One region of the Shimia sp. R9_1 genome, then DNA from elsewhere that is predicted to be linked to it. Evidence: riboswitches for the same ligand, from Rfam matches in the RefSeq annotation. Region 1 holds a riboswitch; the other holds the start of a gene.
The links. A riboswitch is a leader RNA that binds a small molecule or an ion and turns the genes downstream of it on or off. The one in region 1 is predicted to bind cobalamin.

Region 1 (9,442 bases):
CTGCTTCCTGCTGCGTCTTGAGGACAATATGGAAAGCATCGGCCGCGGCATCAACTCGGCACTGCAACTCTCCAAGCGCGGCGGTGGTGTGGCGCTCTTACTGACCAACATCCGCGAGCATGGTGCGCCGATCAAAGGCATTGAAAACCAGTCCTCGGGCGTGATCCCGGTGATGAAGCTGCTCGAAGACAGCTTTTCTTACGCCAACCAGCTGGGCGCACGTCAGGGCGCAGGCGCGGTCTATCTGAACGCGCACCACCCCGACATCATGCGCTTTCTGGACACCAAGCGTGAAAACGCCGACGAGAAAATCCGCATCAAGACGCTGTCGCTGGGCGTGGTGATCCCCGACATCACCTTTGAACTCGCCAAGAAAAACGCCGATATGTATCTCTTCTCTCCGCATGACGTGGAGAAAGTTTATGGCGTGCCGTTCTCTGAAATCTCGGTGACTGAGAAATACAATGAGATGGTCGAGGACAAGCGCATCCGCAAATCCAAAGTGAACGCGCGCGAATTCTTCCAGACCATTGCCGAAATCCAGTTTGAGAGCGGCTATCCCTACGTGATGTTTGAGGACACGGTGAACCGGATGAACCCGATTGAGGGCCGGATCAACATGTCCAACCTCTGTTCGGAAATCCTGCAGGTCAATGAGGTGTCCGAGTTCAACGAAGACCTCGGCTATGCCAAGATGGGCAGCGATATTTCCTGTAACCTCGGCTCGCTCAACATCGCCAAAACCATGGACGGCAAAGATCTGGGCCGCACCGTGGGGGCCGCGATCCGCGCGCTGACAGCCGTGTCTGAGATGTCCGCAATCGACTCCGTGCCATCGGTGCGCAAAGGCAATGATGACAGCCACGCCATCGGCTTGGGCCAGATGAACCTGCATGGCTTTCTTGCGCGTGAGCACATTCACTATGGCAGCCCGGAAGGCATTGAATTCACATCGGTTTACTTTGCCGCTGTGGCTTTCCACGCGATCCGCACCTCCTGTGATCTGGCGCAAGAGCGCAAGGCTTCCTTCAAGGGTTTCGAGCGCTCTGACTATGCCTCCGGTGTGTTCTTTGACAAATACACCGAACAGGACTGGTTGCCGGAGAGCGAGAAGGTCAAAGCACTGTTTGAGGGGCTCGATCTGCCCACCCGTGAGGATTGGGCTGCACTGAAGGCAGACGTGATGAAACACGGCTTGTTCAACCGCAACCTTCAGGCGGTGCCGCCGACCGGCTCGATCTCCTACATCAACAACTCGACCTCCTCGATCCATCCGATTGTGTCCAAAATTGAGATCCGCAAAGAGGGCAAAATCGGCCGCGTCTACTATCCGGCCGCCTTCATGAACAACGAGAACCTCGAGTACTACCGTGACGCCTATGAAATCGGCCCCGAGGCGCTGATTGATACCTATGCGGCGGCCACCGAACATGTGGATCAGGGCCTGTCGCTGACCCTGTTCTTCCCGGCCGAAGCCACCACGCGCGACATCAACCGTGCCCAGATCTACGCCTGGAAAAAAGGCATCAAAACAATCTATTACGTGCGTCTGCGTCAGGAGGCCCTGGAGGGCACCGAGGTGCAGGGCTGCGTATCCTGCTCGCTGTAAGGGAAGCCTGACATGAAAGACATGATCGAAACCCGCATCCCACGTGCCATCAACTGGAACCGCCTTGAGGACGACAAGGACCTTGAGGTTTGGAACCGTCTGACCGTCAACTTCTGGCTGCCGGAAAAGGTGCCGCTCTCTAACGACATCCCAAGCTGGGGTACGTTGACGGAGCATGAAAAACAGCTCACCATCCGCGTGTTCACCGGGCTGACGTTGCTGGATACCATCCAGAACTCCGTTGGCGCGCCAGCGCTGATGCCCGATGCGATCACCCCGCATGAAGAGGCTGTGCTGACCAATATCGCCTTTATGGAAGCGGTGCATGCGCGTAGCTATTCTTCCATCTTTTCAACGCTTTGCTCCACCAAGGAGATTGATGAGGCGTTCCGCTGGTCGGAAGAAAACCCGCATTTGCAAGCCAAGGCCAAGGCGATCCTTGATACCTATGCGCCGGGCAATGACCCGCTGAAGCGCAAGATTGCTTCGGTGTTCCTTGAGAGCTTTCTGTTTTATTCCGGCTTCTATCTGCCAATGTATTGGTCGAGCCGCGCCAAGCTGACCAACACCGCCGATCTGATCCGCCTGATCATCCGCGACGAGGCGGTGCATGGCTATTACATCGGCTATAAATTCCAGCGCGGCTATGAGCAGCTCGATGAGGCCGGACAGCAGGAGCTGAAGGATTATGCCTTTGGCCTGATGTTTGAGCTTTACGGGATTGAGAACCAATACACTGAAGAGCTCTATGACGAGCTGGGCCTCACTGAGGATGTGAAGGTCTTCCTGCACTACAACGCCAACAAAGCCCTGCAAAATCTCGGCTTTGAAGCGCTGTTCCCGCCGGAAGTCTCCGAGGTGAACCCGGCCATTCTGGCTGCCCTCAGCCCGGACAGCGAAAACCACGACTTCTTCTCCGGCTCGGGCTCTTCCTATGTGATCGGCAAAGCGGTCGCGACCGAAGACGAAGACTGGGATTTCTGATGTCCCGCGACACGCTTGCGCTTGTGAAGGAATGGCATGAGGCCTTTGATGTGCCCGTGGTGGACACACCTGCCATTCCCCACGCGCGTGCGGAGATGCGTCAGGCCATTCTCGAAGAAGAGGTGGCCGAGCTGCGCGCCGCCATTGCGGCCGGGGATATGGTCGAGGTGCTCGATGCGCTCTGTGACATCCAATATGTGCTGGACGGCACCTTTCTGGAGTTTGGCCTGCACAGCCTGAAACCCGCCGCCATGGCCGAGGTGCATGCCTCCAATATGTCCAAGTTGGGTGCCGACGGCCGCCCGGTGCTGCGCGAAGATGGCAAAGTGCTGAAAGGGCCGGATTTTCGGCGGCCCGATCTGGGGCGGGTTTTGAAGGACGGGTGAGTAAGAGGTACGTTGGTCAGGTGGTCGACCCTTGACCACAACAACCAAATAGATGCTAGAACTTCGTCCTTTAAACCAGAAACGCATGGCCTCTACCAACGCGCAGGCGGCGAAGCCGACCAGCCCCCGACCCTCCCCATGGGAGGGGGCTTCACCCCCACCCAGGGTCGCGGGCTGGCCTATCTGACCTGATACAGTCGTTGCCGATTTGTTGGGCGATGATCTAACTCCCGTTGTGGAGCCAGTCTATGCTGCATCGATGACCGGGGATTGAGTGAATAGCGTTCAGCTGGGAGTCCAAAATCTTATCGGGATGCAAACTACAAATTTGCACAGGTCTCCCTTCGCCTTCCACACAAAAAAAAGCCCGGCATGTCTGCCGGGCCTTTCTTTGAGCCCGAGAGCGGGGGGCTCAGACCTCTACTGCCACTTTGCCAATTGGGTTGGAGCAGCAGGCGAGGATGTAACCGGCTTCGATGTCGTCGTCGGAAATGCCGCCGTTGTGGACCATATGCACCTCGCCTTCGGTCTTTTTGACCTTGCAGGTGCCGCAGACGCCGAAGGTACAGCCTGAGGGGATGTTGAGCCCAACCGAGCGCGCGGCGGCGAGCACGGTTTCGGTTTCGGCGACTTTCGCGGTGACGTCCGAGGTGGCGAAGTGGATTTCCGCCTTGCTGTCCTCATCAGGCACCACATCATCCAGCGCGGGCTGTTCGGCTTCGGTTTCCACCGGCGCACCGAAGCTCTCCTGATGGTAGTTGTCCATGTCAAAGCCCAGACCGGCCAGCGCTTCGCGCACCGCGGTCATGAAGGGCTCCGGCCCGCAGCAGTAGACCTCGCGGTCAAGATAATCCGGCGCCATCAGGCCCAGCATCAGCTGGTTGAACTGCCCCTGATAGCCCGTCCATGGGCGGTAGAGATCGGGCTCTTCGACCACAAATTTGAGATCCAGTCCGGGGGTGCGGCTGGCCATCTGTTCGAGGCGCTGGCGGAAGATGATTTCCGAGGGGCGCTTGGCGCAGTTGATGAAGACGGCGTCCAGTTCCTGACCTTCGTCCCACATGCAGGTGGTCATCGACATCATGGGGGTGACGCCGGAACCTGCCGAGATGAAGAGGAATTTTTTCGCCGTGCTGCCCGCGTTGGTGAAGAGGCCTGCTGGCCCCAGGGCTCTCAGGCGCATGCCGGGGCGCAGATTGTCGAGCATCCAGCGGGTGCCGATGCTGTCAGGCTGCGCTTTTGCGGTGATGGTGATCGAGCGCGGGCGTGAGGGCGAGGAGGAGATCGTGTAGGTGCGGTGCACCACGCCTCCCGGCTGACCCGGTGCGGGGATTTCCAAGGTTAGGAACTGCCCCGGATCATAGGCAAAGAGGGCGCCGGATGGGGCGCGGAAGGTGAAGCTCGCCGTGTTTGGCATTTCCGGCACGATGGAGACGCATTCCAGCATCTCATTGTCCTGCCAAACGGTTGCGGTGGTCTGAAGATCTTTCATCACATCACTCCGCGGCAAGGGTGTTCGGGGTCATATGGCTGGCCAGTTTGGCGCAATACCATTCAACAAACTGCAGCACGCCGGATTCCTGTGTCGGGGAATAGGGGCCGGGCACATAGGCGGGGCTGTTGATGCCTTGCTGGTTGTCCTCGACCACGCGGCGGTCCTCATCGTTGGTGGCCATCCAGACTTCGGTCAGGCGCTTGAGATCATAATCCCGGCCTTCCACGGCGTCTTTGTGTACCAGCCATTTGGTGGTGACTTCGGTCTCGGTCGGACTGATCGGGGTGACGCGGAAGACGATGGAATGGTCCGCGAGGAAGTGGTTCCAGGTTGTCGGATAGTGGAACTGAAGCAATGCACCAGCATCAGCGAATGGCACGCGACCCAGCCACGGACGTACGGCGGTTTTGCCATCCATCGTGTAGCTTTCCGCGCCTTCCTTGAGCGGCATGCGCGCCACGCGGTATTGGCCCTCTTCGCTGAGGTGGAAGTTGGAAGGTAGGCCTGCGGCTTCGCAGCGGTCAAAATGCGCCTGCAGGTGATCCGGTGTTTCGCCGCCCTCACCAATGCCGGTCACGCTGGGGTCATCGGGGTAGGTGCGGCACAGGGCCGGGTGGTTGCCGCCGCAGTGGTAACATTCACGGTTGTTTTCCCAGACCAGCTTCCAGTTGCCGTTTTCGACAATAGAGCTTTCGAATGCAACTTTGGCATTGCCCAGATCATGGGCCTCCAGATAGGGGCGCACGGTCTCTGCGAATGGTGCGAAATCAGGGGCTTCGTCTGCCAGACAAATGTAGACGAGACCGGCGAGCTCCTGACAATGCACGGTTTTCAGGCCGTGTTGCTTCGGGTCGAAATCCGGCCCCATGTCGCGCGCCCAGAGGAGTGAGCCGTCCAGCTCATAGGTCCACTGGTGGTAGGGGCAGACCAGCTTGGGCGCATGGCCCTTGGCGGCTTTGCAGATCACCGAGCCGCGATGGCGGCAGGTGTTGTGAAAGGCGCGGATCTGATTGTCGGCACCGCGCACAATGATGACGCGGTAAGCGCCAACATTGTAGGTGACGTAGCTGCCTGCTTTCTCCAATTCGCAAGACGGAATGGCAAACAGCCACTCGCGATAGTGGATGGCATCAAGGTCGGTCTGAAAGATCTCGGGATCTGTATAGAAGGCTTGTTCTAGAGCATGGCCCGGGTTTCGACGCGCCAATAGGGTGTGAATGTTATTCAAATCTGGCTCTCCTGCCGCACCCCGCGGCCTTGCTTGGGGCAGATGGCACAGAGGCTTGCGCAGGCGGGATGAGGATCGCGCCCTGACAGAAGCCTCCACCGCCACCCGCGGTTTGACGTTTGCAAGGCTGGTTTCCGGACTTCGAAGCGGCTTTCACCTGGTTTTGGCACCTTCCCGGGATCCTCCTCCCAGTGGTCGTTTGCCTAACCTCACCTTCGTTACCGTTGCGGGGGCAGTGCCGGTATTTCACCGGCTTCCCAATTCTCCATTGCCGGACAACCCGGCAACAGCACCTCACGCCCGCAAGATATTTTGAAGTCGGATTGCCTCTAAAATTTTTGCGACCTTTCCGGTTGCAAAACAGACATTGGTCCGATCAGGGGTAAATTTTCGAAAGAGCCGTGGGATTTTCTGAAAAAATGATGCGCAGGATGGGCGGGTTTCGGCCAAAAAATGCGCATCTGGGCCTTTGTGGGGCGTAGGGGTTTTTAGAATGTGAAGCCGAGAAGGCCGAGGCTGAAGATCAGGATCATCAGGCCTGTCAACATCTGCAGCGCAGGCAGCATGGTGGCCACGCCGTGCAGGGAGCCCGATGACATCACAGCCAAGCGCCGGGCGGCAGTGCTTGAGACCGCCACGAGGCTTGTCAGGGCGGCAGTGCCCAACCCCATAACCACAACGGCCAAGGCACCGGCGGTTTTGATGTCCATTTGCCATGCGATGACCAGCAGGAAAACGGCGCCGGTGCAGGGCCGGATGGCAATGCTGAGGATCAGCGCGATGGCATCTCTGAAAGATGTAAGTCGGGCGGCTTCCTCAGCCGTCGGCCCATGCGCGTGACCGCAGCCGCAGTCATCATGGGCGTGGTCATGAGAATGATCATGGTGGTGGCTGTGCTTGGCCGTGCTTTTGGGAAGGGCGCGCGCACCCCGCCAGATGATCGCGAGCCCCACACAGGAAATGGCGAGATAGCTGGCCGGGGCCAGAATGTCCTCGGTCCACCCTGTCATCTGTTGCGCGCTGGCCTGCACAATGGAGAAGCCGCCATAGACCAAGATGATCGCCCAAAGCGCCTGTGCGAGGCTTGAGGTCACGGCGAGTGACAGCAGGCGCGTGGCGGAGACTTCTGTACCGAGCCCCACACCGCCAACGAGATATTTGCCATGCCCCGGCCCCAGCGCATGCACAAAGCCGTAGGCGGCGGTCGCGCTGAGAAGCGCAAAGTAAGCGCCCGGCTCGCCCATTTTCAAAGCGCGGACTGTTCCGGCCATCTGGTTTTGAAACCCACGCTGCGCCTCAACCGCCCAAGCGGTGACCGAGGAGAAATCCACCATCCAGAAAACCGCCAGCGCCAGAGCTGCGATCACACAGAAAGACAGTATCAAGCGCATATGAGGATGATCCTATCGGCAAATTCCTTGCCTACATTGGGGATGCTCGGGGTCTCTTCCCGGCTGAGCAGCGCCAATGAGGCTTGCAGGCTGTTGTTCTTGAGCGCTGGGTTGAAGGGGATCACCTCTGCGCGGCACCCTTCTGCGGGGCCCAAGAGTTCGGGCGTGTCGGTGATGGAGAATGCAAAGAAATAGGTGGACTCATAAAAGGCGACCTCTGCTGGGGACGCGCCCAGCGGGAGCGCCGTTTTGAGATCGCGTGTGAAGGTGAGCTGCAAGCGCCCGTCAATCAGCTGCGCATCGAGATCTTTGGGCCAATCGAGCGAAACACGCTCGCCATGCACTGACAAATGGGCGGAGCCGTTGAAATCCAGTGGCCAATTGCTTCTGATGCGGATGAGCTCCTGCCGGTCCGCTTCATCCAAAGAGCCTTCGGCGTTGAGAGACATGCCGTAGGAGGACAGAATGTAGAGCGTCTCAAAGGCGTCGTAGAGCCATGTGACGTTGAGCGCGGTCAGGCGGTTTTCCGCGTCAAACACGAAATCCACACCGCCGTCGACAAAGACATGCGGATGCGCCTTGGCTTGCGGGCTGAGCCCGCAGAGCAGGCCGCAGAGTGCCGTGATCAGAACATTGTGTCGAAGCGCAGTGTAGGCGCGACGCGAAGGAAGATGTCTCAAGACGGTATCGCCTCAGTCCTTGAGGTTGCATGTGATGAGAGGCCTTTGGACCCCTTGTCGTCTAATATCTCTCAGGTTGCGACGTGATCAAAGCCTTCTTAGAGGCAAGCGCGATCAAATTTCCTTTTCCAGATCAAAGACCGGGTCCAGCACCAACACAGAGCGTGTTTCTCCGGTGCCTTCGATGGGAGGCGAACGGTGGAGCAAACCGGATTGTGGGGTTTCCGGCCAGAGCGTGCCGCGCAGGACGATGGGCGCGCCGGTGGGAACTGTGAAGACCCGGTTTGGCTCTTCGCCGTTGGGAGAGATCCCATATTGCGTTCCAGTGCCGCGGTAGGTGCAGACGAGGCGGGCCGTCACCGCATCTATGTGGAAGCGACGGCAAGCGTTGGTGGTGATGATGTCAAAGCGTAGCCGCAGATACGGGGCGTTCAGGATATTGGCAAAGGCCATCGCCATTTCTGAAGCGTCGTCGATCAGAAGCGCGCGTTCCGGGCAGTCGGGCGTTCCTGAGAGGGCACAGACCTGCAACAACGTGTCTTTCACGCGGTCCGGCCGCAGGACCACCCGCGTTTTTGGCAGGTGATCAGAGGGAAGTGATTGCATCCATGTTGTCAGCTCCGGCGCCATTTGCCGCCGCCAGAGCACGGCGGCGCAGCCGGGATGATGAATGGCAGAAAGGGTCGCCAGATTTGGGGCCAAGCCAACACCAATTGCGGCGTCTTTCACCACCTCGCGTGAGACATTCATGCCACGTCCTCGACGCGGCGCCAGCCGGGGAAAGGATCCGGCATGTCCAGTGGGAGCGCCTCTGGCCCCGCTGCCGCGATCACGGGCAGCAAGCAGCCATCCAGCTTGGCCTTAAGCGCGGGCCAGTCGATGTTTGCGCCGATGAACACCAGCTCTTGACGGCGATCACCCCATGGCTCCACCCAATGCTGTTTTAAATACGCTTGTGCGGAGGCATGTTCGGGCCAGCGCTCTTTGGGCACGGTGGCCCACCAGGTGCCCATGGGTTTTACGCTGGACAGTGCGCCAGCCAGCGAGAATTCCGCAACCCATTCCGGGCGGGTGGCAATCCAGAAGTGGCCTTTGGCGCGGATCACACCCGGCATTTCGCCATTCAGGACCGCGAGAATTTTCTCTGGAATGAAAGGCTGGCGGGCGCGATAAACATAGCTTGTGACGCCGTATTCTTCGGTTTCGGGCACGTGATCGGCAAAGCCGTAAAGCTCTTTGGCCCACATGGGGTGTTCATGTGCTTTGTCAAAATCAAACAGACCGGTATCGAGAATTTTCTCTGCGGCCACGTCGGAGTGGTTGGTCTCAATGATTTCGGCATCCGCATTGAGGCTACGGATGATTTTGCGGGCGGCATCGACCTGTTCAGGCGTCGCATCAGCCACCTTGTTCAGGATCACCACATCAGCAAATTCCATCTGATCGGTCAGCAGGTGCACCAATGTACGTTCATCTTCCTCGCCCATGACCTCGCCGCGATCGCGCAGAAAGTCGTGGCTGGAGAAGTCTTTAAGCAGGTTGACCGCGTCCACAACGGTGACCATCGTGTCCAGCCGGGCAACATCAGACAGGCTTTCGCCGTATTCATCGCGGAAATCAAAGGTTGCGGCGACCGGGAGCGGTTCGGCAATGCCGGTGGATTCGATCA
Region 2 (9,442 bases), on a different contig from region 1:
TGCTGCGCCAGCTCTCAGGCACATCAGCCAAAGCCGCACCATCCAGATCCGCCACCCAGACCTGCCAACCGTCGCGCGCAAAATCCTCCGCCATGGCGCGCCCAATGCCAGAGCCGCCCGCCGTGATCAGAACCCGCCTGCTCATCGCGGCTGCCCCACATAGCGCCCGGCGCCTTCTGGAGCAGGCAGATCCGCCTGCGCGTCACAGATCATCTTCAGATTGGCGGCGATCTCTTCGCTAAACGGCGCTGGCCGCCGGGTCTCAAGGCTCACATGGATCAGGATATGCTCCCCCGTCGCCAGAAGTCTCTCACCCGCATACATCTCATGCCAAACGTGCATCTTCTTGCCTTCGCCCATCAGCACGCGGGTACGCACCTCGATCACGCTGCCCAGATGGGTCTCGTCAATGTGCCGGATATGAGTCTCGGCGGTGAAAAAGCTCCCGCCCGTGGCGATATAGGCCTGATCACAGCCAATGATCTCCATCAACCGGTCAGTCGCATCGGCAAAAGCATGCAGATAGCGGCTCTCGGTCATATGCCCGTTGTAATCCAGCCAGTCGATCGGCACCGCCCGGCGCACCGTTACAAACGGCTGGCTTGGGTCTACAATCTCGCTGGCTTTGCGCACCATGCCCGCCTCGGCAGAGAGCTTGGCGTCATGCTGGTTCAGCACCGCACCGGAGGCAAAATCCTGCGCCTTCAAGGCCCGCATCATCGCCACCAGATTGTTGTCACGAATGCGCTCCATCTCGCGAATGCTCATATGGCCGGATTGTGCGTCAGACTGCCCCGCAATCAGATCCACCAGCTCCTCGGTGAACTCCGGCACATCCATCAGCTTGGTCCAGGGCCATTCCAGCGCAGGGCCAAACTGCGCCATGAAATGCTTCATCCCGGCCTCGCCACCCGCCACGCGATAGGTGTCAAACAGCCCCATCTGCGCCCAGCGAATGCCAAAGCCCATGCGGATCGCCTCATCAATCTCTTCGGTGGTGGCAATCCCGTCTTTCACCAGCCAAAGCGCCTCACGCCACACCGCCTCCAGAAAACGGTCCGCAATATGGGCATCAATCTCCTTGCGCACATGCAGCGGGAACATCCCCACCCCGGTCAGGATCTCTTTGACCCGCGCCACCATCTCTGGCGGGTTCTTCTCGGTGGGCACCACTTCAACCAGCGGCATCAGATAGACCGGGTTAAACGGATGGGTCACCACAATCTGCGCAGGCCGCGTCGCGCAGCCCTGCAATTCGCTCGGTTTAAAGCCACTGGTGGAACTGCCAATGATGGCATCCTCGTCGCAATGCTCCTGCAGCGTCTGATAGACCTTCCGCTTCAGCTCCAGCCGCTCCGGCACGCTCTCCTGAATCCAAACGGCGCCTTTCACAGTCTCTGACATGGCTTCATGAAAACTCAGCACGCCTTCATCTGGCAACGCCGTGTCGCTCAGCCCCGGCAGGCTCACGCGCGCATTGGCAATCACCTCGCCAATCTTGCGCTCCGCCTCCGGGTCCGGGTCAAACACCCGCACGTCCCAGCCATTGAGCAGAAACCGCGCCGCCCATCCGCCGCCAATCACCCCGCCGCCAATAATCGCTGCTGTCTTTGTCATTCTATCCATCCTTCTTTTCCAAGCCCCGCCATCTGGAGGTCTCAGATCGGCCAACCGTTTTCGTCGTAACCACTGCAAAGCTCATTCTTGGAAGCTTCTCCCGCTCGAAAATCCGCAGCGATGTTTTCACACACAACCGCCACCGCATGTGCGCCTTCAATCTCTCTGTCGATTTCGGATTGGAGAGGCTGCCCCTCTTTGGCACCGCACCCCGCGCAGGTCAGCAAGATTGCCAAAGCCGCTCCCACCTTCAATTCCATCCCCTGTCCTTTCCGCATGATACGGGTCGCTGCACCTCTGTGCGCGCTTTAGTCTCCCTCAAAAAAGGAGACAGCCTATGTCTGTTCATTTTCATCCGCTGCCCGCCGCCGAGGTGTCCGCAATTCGCGCGAGCGGCATCGACGCCTACGGCAACCCCGTGGAGCGTGCGATTTGTGACGGCCCCGGTTTTCCCTGCCGCGCCTGTCTGACAGAAACCGCCGCTGGGCAGCCGTTCCTCACGCTGGCGCACCGCCCCTTTGAAGGGCAGAATGCCTTCACCGAAACCGGCCCAATCTATCTCTGTGAGAGCTGCGCAGGCACGCCGCCAAGCGTCGACCTTCCGGCGATCCTGAGCGCGCCCACCTATATTGTGCGCGGCTACAGCGCGGAGGAGCGCATTGTCTACGGCACCGGCCAAGTCACCCCGACGGCAGAGATCAGCACCTATGCCGCCACGTTGCTTGCGCGCGAAGACATCGCTTTTGTCGATGTGCGCAGCGCCTCCAACAACTGCTTCCTGTGCCGGATCAAACCCGCCTGAAACCCGTCGCTCTGCCGCGCGCAAAAAAGGCCGCGCAACAGCCTTTCTTAACCATTGCACCGCCGACTCAGGGGCCGTTTTTGGCGCCGACGCAATACCGTAGGGATACCGACGCGATACCGACGTGTTGTGTTTTTGGCCAAACAGCGCGCGGTGGGCCCAAAAACCTGCAAAGCTTACCCCGCCGCGCGCAGCTGTTGCGCCGCCCTCCCGCAAGGCCTCAGCCCTTCGGCGCGCGTTTCACCAAGCCAAGCTTTTCGCGCACTTCCGCGGGGCCAATCACCCGCGCGCCCATGTTCTCAATGATCGTGCCCGCGCGCTCCACAAGCTGCCAGTTTTCCGCCAGCACCCCTTTGTCGAGCCACAGGTTGTCCTCCAGCCCCACGCGCACATTGCCGCCTGCCAGCACCGCAGCCGCGACATAGGCCATCTGATTGCGCCCCAGAGAAAACGCGCTAAACGTCCACTCATCCGGCACATTGTTGACCATCGCCATAAAGGTGTTGAGGTCATCCGGCGCGCCCCACGGCACCCCCATGCAGAGCTGCACAAGCGCATTGGGCTCCAGCACGCCATCTTTCACAAGCTGTTTGGCATACCACAGATGCCCAGTGTCAAAGGCTTCAATCTCGGGCTTAACCCCCAGATCTGTCATCATTTTTCCCATCGCCGTCAGCATGCCCGGCGTGTTGGTCATCACATAATCGGCCTCGGCAAAGTTCATCGTGCCGCAATCCAATGTGCAGATCTCCGGCAGACATTCCGCCACATGCGCCACCCGCTCGGTGGCCCCCACCATATCGGTGCCCGCCACGGTGGGCAGTGGCGTTTCCACACCGCCAAACACAATATCGCCGCCCATGCCTGCGGTCAGGTTCAACACCATATCCACCTCGCTGTCGCGAACGCGGTCCGTCACCTCGCGATAGAGCCCCAGATCACGGCTTGGCACGCCGGTTTCCGGATCACGCACATGGCAATGCACCACCGCCGCGCCCGCCTTGGCCGCCGCAATCGCGCTGTCGGCAATCTGCTTCGGGCTGCGCGGCACATGCGGGCTGCGATCCTGCGTCCCACCCGATCCGGTCACGGCACAAGTGATAAAAACCTCACGATTCATTTGCAGCGGCATGGCGATTCCTTTCTTGCTCCTTGCCCAACCGTACTGCTCTTGCGGCGCAACACTTTTCACTTTACGAAAATTATATGACTGAATCCGCAAAAATTGGCGTTTTTCACCCCAACCCCGCGCCGCTCAACACCGCCATTCTGGTGCTGGATGAGTGCAACACGCTGAGCTTTGCCGCCACCGTAGACCCCATGCGCGCCGCCAACCGCCGCGCCGGAAAAACGCTCTTCAAATGGCAGTTTTTCACCGCAGAGGGCACGCCTGCTGCCCTCACCAGCGGTCTTGAAATCACCGGCCCCGCGCTGTCTGAGTTGGACAAATGTGATCTTTTGTTTGTGGTGGCGGGCTTTCGTCTGGAGGAACAATCCACCCCGCGCCTGCGCGCCTCGCTGCGTCGTATTTACAATGCGGGCGCATCGCTCGCCGCCATCGACGGCGGCCCATGGCTACTCGCGCGCGCAGGGCTTTTGGATGGTCATGAGGCCACCACCCACTGGGAAGATCTCGAAAAATTCTCTCAACAATTCCCGCAGGTTAAAACACTTCAGGACCGGTTTTGCCTGTCAGGACGCATTGCCACCTCGGGCGGCGCAAGCCCCTGCATCGACATGATGCTGCACCTGATTGCCAGCCGTTTCAGCCCCGATCTCGCGCGCCGCGTCGGCAGTGCTTTTCTCTATGACCCAATGCCTTCTCAGGCACAAAGCCCCACCTCAACCCCGCGCCAGATGCGCCAGCACCCGCAGGTTGGCCGCGCGCTGGATGTCATGGCCCGCGCGCTTGACACGCCGCTCTCCATCCCCGCCATTGCCTCGATCATCGGCACCTCCACCCGCACGCTGGAGATGCGCTTTGCCGCGCATCTGAACAGCTCCCCACAGGCCACATATCTGCATCTGCGCCTCGAAGAAGCCCTGCGCCTCGCCACAGACACTCGCTTGCCGGTGCGCGACATCGCCCTCGCAACAGGTTTCAACAGCCCCACCAGCTTCGCCCGCGCCTTCAAAAACGCCCACGGCAAATCCGTCCGCGACCTGCGCCGCAGCCGGATCTAAGCCCTTCATTCTGCTAAAAATACTCCCGCCGGAGGCATCGAAGTTTCTAGCGCGCGGCCGCCAAGATGCCATCCACATTCAGATGCGCTTCAACGTGATCTGCCAGTCGATCCAGCACCGCCTGCACGGTGACGTCATAGCCCTCATTGCCCACCTGCGCGCCCAGCGCCGTCAGCCAGGCCCGGCGGAACCCATCATCGCGGAACATGCCGTGCAGATAGCTCCCCGACACCTGCCCACCCGCAGACACCGCCCCTTCATCGCGCCCGTCTACCTGCGCAAACGCCCGCGCCCGATCCGGCCCATCGGTGCGTCCAATGTGGATTTCATAGCCCCGGAACGCCTCGCCGGAGGCCACATGCACGGCTTCGGTTTCCGTCAGACGTTTGTCCGGTGTCATCACCGTTGCGACGTCCAAAAGCCCAAGCCCTTCGGTTTCTCCAGCCGGGCCTTCGATGCCCTCAGGGTCCTTCACAACCACGCCAAGCATCTGATATCCACCACAAATCCCAAGAACATGGCCACCGCGCCGCACATGCGCCGTCAGATCCACATCCCAGCCCTGCTCGCGCAGAAACGCCAGATCACCCCGGGTGGATTTGCTGCCCGGAATGATCACCACATCCGCATCGCCAGGAATCGGCTCCCCCGCCCGCAGTATGGTCAGCGACACGCCCGGCTCCTGCGCCAGCGGGTCCAAATCGTCAAAATTCGCAATCCGCGACAACCCCAGACAGACCACGTTCAAGCCGCCGTCGCGCTCAGCATTCTTGATGTCCAGCGCATCCTCGGCGGGCAATTTCCACGCCTCCCCGAAATAGGGCAACACCCCAAAGCCGTCCCAACCGGTCGTTGCCTTTATCAGATCATACCCATCATCAAATAAGCTCGGATCACCGCGAAATTTGTTAATCAAGAAGCCCACAACCAGCGCTGCGTCCTCTTCGGAAATCACCGCCTGCGTCCCGACAACCTGCGCAATCACGCCGCCCCGGTCGATGTCTCCGGCCAGCACCACAGGCACCTCTGCGGCCTGCGCAAAGCCCATGTTGGCGATGTCTCCCGCCCGCAGATTGACCTCCGCAGGGCTGCCCGCGCCCTCAACAATCAGCAGATCACTTTGCGATTTCAAACGGTTAAAGCTCTCAAGCACCGCCTCAAGCAGTTGCGGCTTAAGCTTGGCATATTCACGCGCCTTCACCGTGGTCAGCCGCTTGCCCTGCACCACCACCTGCGAGCCGACATCGGTTTCCGGCTTCAACAGCACCGGATTCATATCCACGGTCAGCGCCTTGCCACAGGCCAGAGCCTGCAACGCCTGCGCCCGCCCGATCTCGCCCCCGTCCGAGGTCACCGCCGCGTTATTGGACATATTCTGCGGCTTGAACGGTGCCACAGACAGCCCCCGCCGCGCCGCCGCCCGGCACAACCCCGCCACCAGCATCGACTTGCCGACGTTGGAGCCGGTGCCTTGTATCATAATCGCCTTGCCCATGGCTCAGCCCTGTTTTGGGAGGAAGGCCTCCACCGCCGCTGAGGCGATGACCAGCACGTTTCCGTCATCAGGATTGGTCACATTCATCCCGCCAAAGACCGCTTTCACTTCGGCACGGCCTCGCGGCAAACGTTCTGCCAAAGCGTCACAATCGACCTTCTCGGGCTCCTGCACCCCCACGGTTACTTGCACCCGCATCTCTTTGGGATCTTTACCTAAAGCGGCAAACATCGGGATGGCAGAATGCCGGATCGCGTCTTCAATCGCACGGGCAGCGGCCTTGGTATAGTCCTGCCCGTATTGATCGTTGCCCATGCCCATTTCGATGATGAAACGCTGCTCGCTCATGCCGCGACCTCCACGTCCAACGCCACCGAGATCGCCACATTGGCCATCACCGTCGGGTTGCCACCATCCGTGCGTGGCACGTCCAGCCCGCCTTTGATCGGCACAACCGTGACCTGCCCATAAGGGAAGATCGCCGCGATCACTGCTGTGTCAATCTTGTCTGGCTGCTGCACTGCCACCTCAACGGTGATGATCATCTCTGATTTGTCTTTGCCGAAAAGCTCCGCCAGATTGATCGAATTGTGCCACAGCGCGTCTTTCACAGCGCGGCTCGCCGCCTCGGTGTAGTCCTGACGTCTAAGCGAAGAGCCCATGCCAAATTCGGTGAGCAGACGTTTGATCGCCATCAGAATTCCACCCCCGCCTGCGCCTTGATGCCATCGCGGAACGGATGTTTCAGCAGAGTCATCTCTGTCACCAGATCAGCGGCCTCAATCAGCTCCGGCTTGGCATTGCGGCCGGTCAAAAGAACGTGAGTCATCTCAGGCTTTTCGCTCAGCAGAAAATCGACCACATCGTCGATATCGAGGTAGTCATTGCGCAGCGCGATGTTGATTTCATCGAGCATCACAAAGCGGTTCTCCGGGTTGCGGATCAGCTCCTTGGCCAGCTCCCAGCCAGCCTCTGCTTTGGCAATGTCACGCTCTCGGTCCTGCGTCTCCCAGGTAAACCCTTCCCCTGACACATGAAATTGCACTTCTTCTGGGAAATGCTCTTCCAGAAAGGCCCGCTCCCCCGTGGCCATCGCGCCTTTGATGAACTGCACCACAGCCACCGGCATGCCATGTGCAATGCAGCGCATAATCATGCCAAATCCGGAGGAGCTTTTGCCTTTGCCCGGCCCGGTGTGCACGATGATCAGACCTTTTTCTTCGGTCTTTGTGGCCATCATCCTGTCTCGCGCCGCTTTGATTTTGGCCATCTTGGCCTTGTGGCGTTCGTTCTGATCCGTGTTTTCAGACATTCCTGCCCCTCCGTTCGCGCTTGACTTAGCCGCAATCATTGCCCATTCGGGTTGTCGCTGGTTTCTGCTCGATTTGAGCAGGTGAAAAGGGAATGTGAAACGGGTCCAACGTCAAGGCCCAAAGCGCAGCCGCCCCCGCGACCGTGACCGGAGAGGTCCGCCACAGCCACTGGAGAGATCCGGGAAGGCAGGAGGACCACCAGAGCCAAAGCTCTGAGATCCGCAAGCCGGGAGACCTGCCAGCGCAAATGACATAAACCGGACGGGGTGTTTCGGTGTCGGGCTCTCCATAGATGTCCCGTGTTTGCCCCGTCCCTGAAAAGGGACCAGATCTGATGGCTGATGCAAATGCTCCAGTCGAATTGCTTGTCTGCACCACTTGCCGTGCCGGCCAGCCAACCGACGTCGAAGGGCCGCGCCCCGGCACGCAATTGTTTGATGCGCTCACCGCCTCAGACCTGCCGGAAAACGTGACCGTGAAAGGTGTTGAGTGCTTTTCCAACTGCGATTTTGGCTGCTCGATCACCGTGCGTGGCGGCGATGAGCGCTGGACCTATGTCTATGGCAATTTCACCGGTGCAGAAGACGCGGAACTGGTTGCGGACGGCGTGAGCAAATATGCCGCCACCGCTGACGGGCTGGTTCCATGGCGCGAACGCTCCACCCATTTCCGCAAAAACTGCATCGCCCGCATTCCCCCACTGGAGATCCCCGAATGAGCACTCTTGAGAAACTCCCCGTCACCGTCATCACCGGCTTTCTGGGATCCGGCAAAACGACACTGGTGCGCAACCTGATGACCAAACCACAGGGCAAACGCCTTGCGGTGATCGTCAATGAATTTGGCGATGTGGGGGTGGACGGCGAGATCCTGAAATCCTGCGCCATCCCGGATTGCCCGGCCGAAAACATCATGGAGCTGGCCAACGGCTGCATCTGCTGCACCGTGGCGGATGATTTCATTCCCACCATCGAAGCCCTTATGCAGCTTGAGCCGCGCCCAGAGCACATTCTGATTGAAACCTCCGGCCTGGCCCTGCCAAAGCCGCTGTTGAAGGCGTTTGACTGGCCCGACATCCGCTCCAAGATCACTGTCGATGGTGTGATCGCGCTGGCGGATGCAGAGGCTGTGGCCGATGGCCGCTTTGCCACCGATGTGGCCGCCGTGGATGCGCAGCGCGAAGCAGATGAAGGCTTGGATCACGAAACCCCTCTGTCTGAGGTCTTTTTGGATCAGATCAACTGCGCCGACATCGTGCTGCTGACAAAGCCTGACCTGGCTGGCCCGGAAGGTGTCGCCAAAGCCAAAGAGATCGTCCTGTCAAAAGCACCCCGCGCACTGCCCGTGGTTGAAGTGGCAGAAGGCGATGTGGACCCGCGTGTGATCCTTGGCCTGGAAGCCGCCGCAGAAGACGATCTGGAGGCCCGTCCCTCCCACCACGAAGATCACCACCACGCTCATGATGGTAACGATCATCATCACGATGACGATCATCATCATGACCACCATCACGATCACAACCATGAGGCGTTCAACAGCATTGTTGTTGACGTGCCAGAGCAAACCGATCCCGCAGCTTTTGCTGCCAAGATCGAGAAAATGGCCAAAGATCTCAACATCCTGCGCGTCAAAGGCTACGCCGCGGTTGAAGGCAAACCCATGCGTCTGCTGGTGCAGGCTGTGGGCGCGCGCGTGCGCCATCAGTTTGACCGCCCATGGAAGCCCGAGGAAGGCCGTCAGGGCCGCATGGTCGTGATTGCGGAACATGATGACGTAAATGTGGATGCGATCCGCGCCGCTCTGGTAGACTAAACGCCCATGCATGTAGTCTTTCGCGAAAGCCACGGTCTTGATGAGGCCGAAACCCCAATGGATCTGGGTCAGTCACCAGCTGACCTTGTGGTGCTGTCGTTTTCTGACAGCGATCTGGGGGCTTTCGCGGCAGGCTGGCATCGCAGCAACGGCGCTCTGCCCACGCTGCGCCTTGCCAATCTGACAGCGTTGAAACACCCGCTGTCAGTCGACACCTAC

Region 2: it holds a riboswitch for cobalamin, as region 1 does, so the genes downstream of both, J7399_RS01625 (DUF1636 domain-containing protein) here and J7399_RS17805 (aromatic ring-hydroxylating dioxygenase subunit alpha) in region 1, are expected to answer to the same signal.

The regions. Positions count from the first base shown of each region.
Region 1 covers NZ_JAGHRN010000006.1:111,978-121,419, reverse strand. Annotated here, with positions in the region: gene nrdE (class 1b ribonucleoside-diphosphate reductase subunit alpha) at 1-1,609, shown strand, start outside; gene nrdF (class 1b ribonucleoside-diphosphate reductase subunit beta) at 1,622-2,593, shown strand; gene J7399_RS17815 (nucleoside triphosphate pyrophosphohydrolase family protein) at 2,593-2,979, shown strand; gene J7399_RS17810 (hybrid-cluster NAD(P)-dependent oxidoreductase) at 3,392-4,471, opposite strand; gene J7399_RS17805 (aromatic ring-hydroxylating dioxygenase subunit alpha) at 4,476-5,702, opposite strand; cobalamin riboswitch at 5,810-6,014, opposite strand; gene J7399_RS17800 (hypothetical protein) at 6,191-7,093, opposite strand; gene J7399_RS17795 (DUF1007 family protein) at 7,084-7,773, opposite strand; gene J7399_RS17790 (DUF1826 domain-containing protein) at 7,888-8,523, opposite strand; gene J7399_RS17785 (GTP-binding protein) at 8,520-9,442, opposite strand, start outside.
Region 2 covers NZ_JAGHRN010000001.1:318,593-328,034, forward strand. Annotated here, with positions in the region: gene J7399_RS01575 (SDR family NAD(P)-dependent oxidoreductase) at 1-145, opposite strand, end outside; gene J7399_RS01580 (carnitine 3-dehydrogenase) at 142-1,617, opposite strand; gene J7399_RS01585 (hypothetical protein) at 1,659-1,877, opposite strand; gene J7399_RS01590 (DUF1203 domain-containing protein) at 1,955-2,419, shown strand; gene J7399_RS01595 (3-keto-5-aminohexanoate cleavage protein) at 2,640-3,551, opposite strand; gene J7399_RS01600 (GlxA family transcriptional regulator) at 3,626-4,603, shown strand; gene J7399_RS01605 (cobyric acid synthase) at 4,650-6,098, opposite strand; gene J7399_RS01610 (Lin0512 family protein) at 6,102-6,446, opposite strand; gene J7399_RS01615 (Lin0512 family protein) at 6,443-6,793, opposite strand; gene cobO (cob(I)yrinic acid a,c-diamide adenosyltransferase) at 6,793-7,410, opposite strand; cobalamin riboswitch at 7,452-7,669, shown strand; gene J7399_RS01625 (DUF1636 domain-containing protein) at 7,746-8,129, shown strand; gene cobW (cobalamin biosynthesis protein CobW) at 8,126-9,223, shown strand; gene cobN (cobaltochelatase subunit CobN) at 9,230-9,442, shown strand, end outside.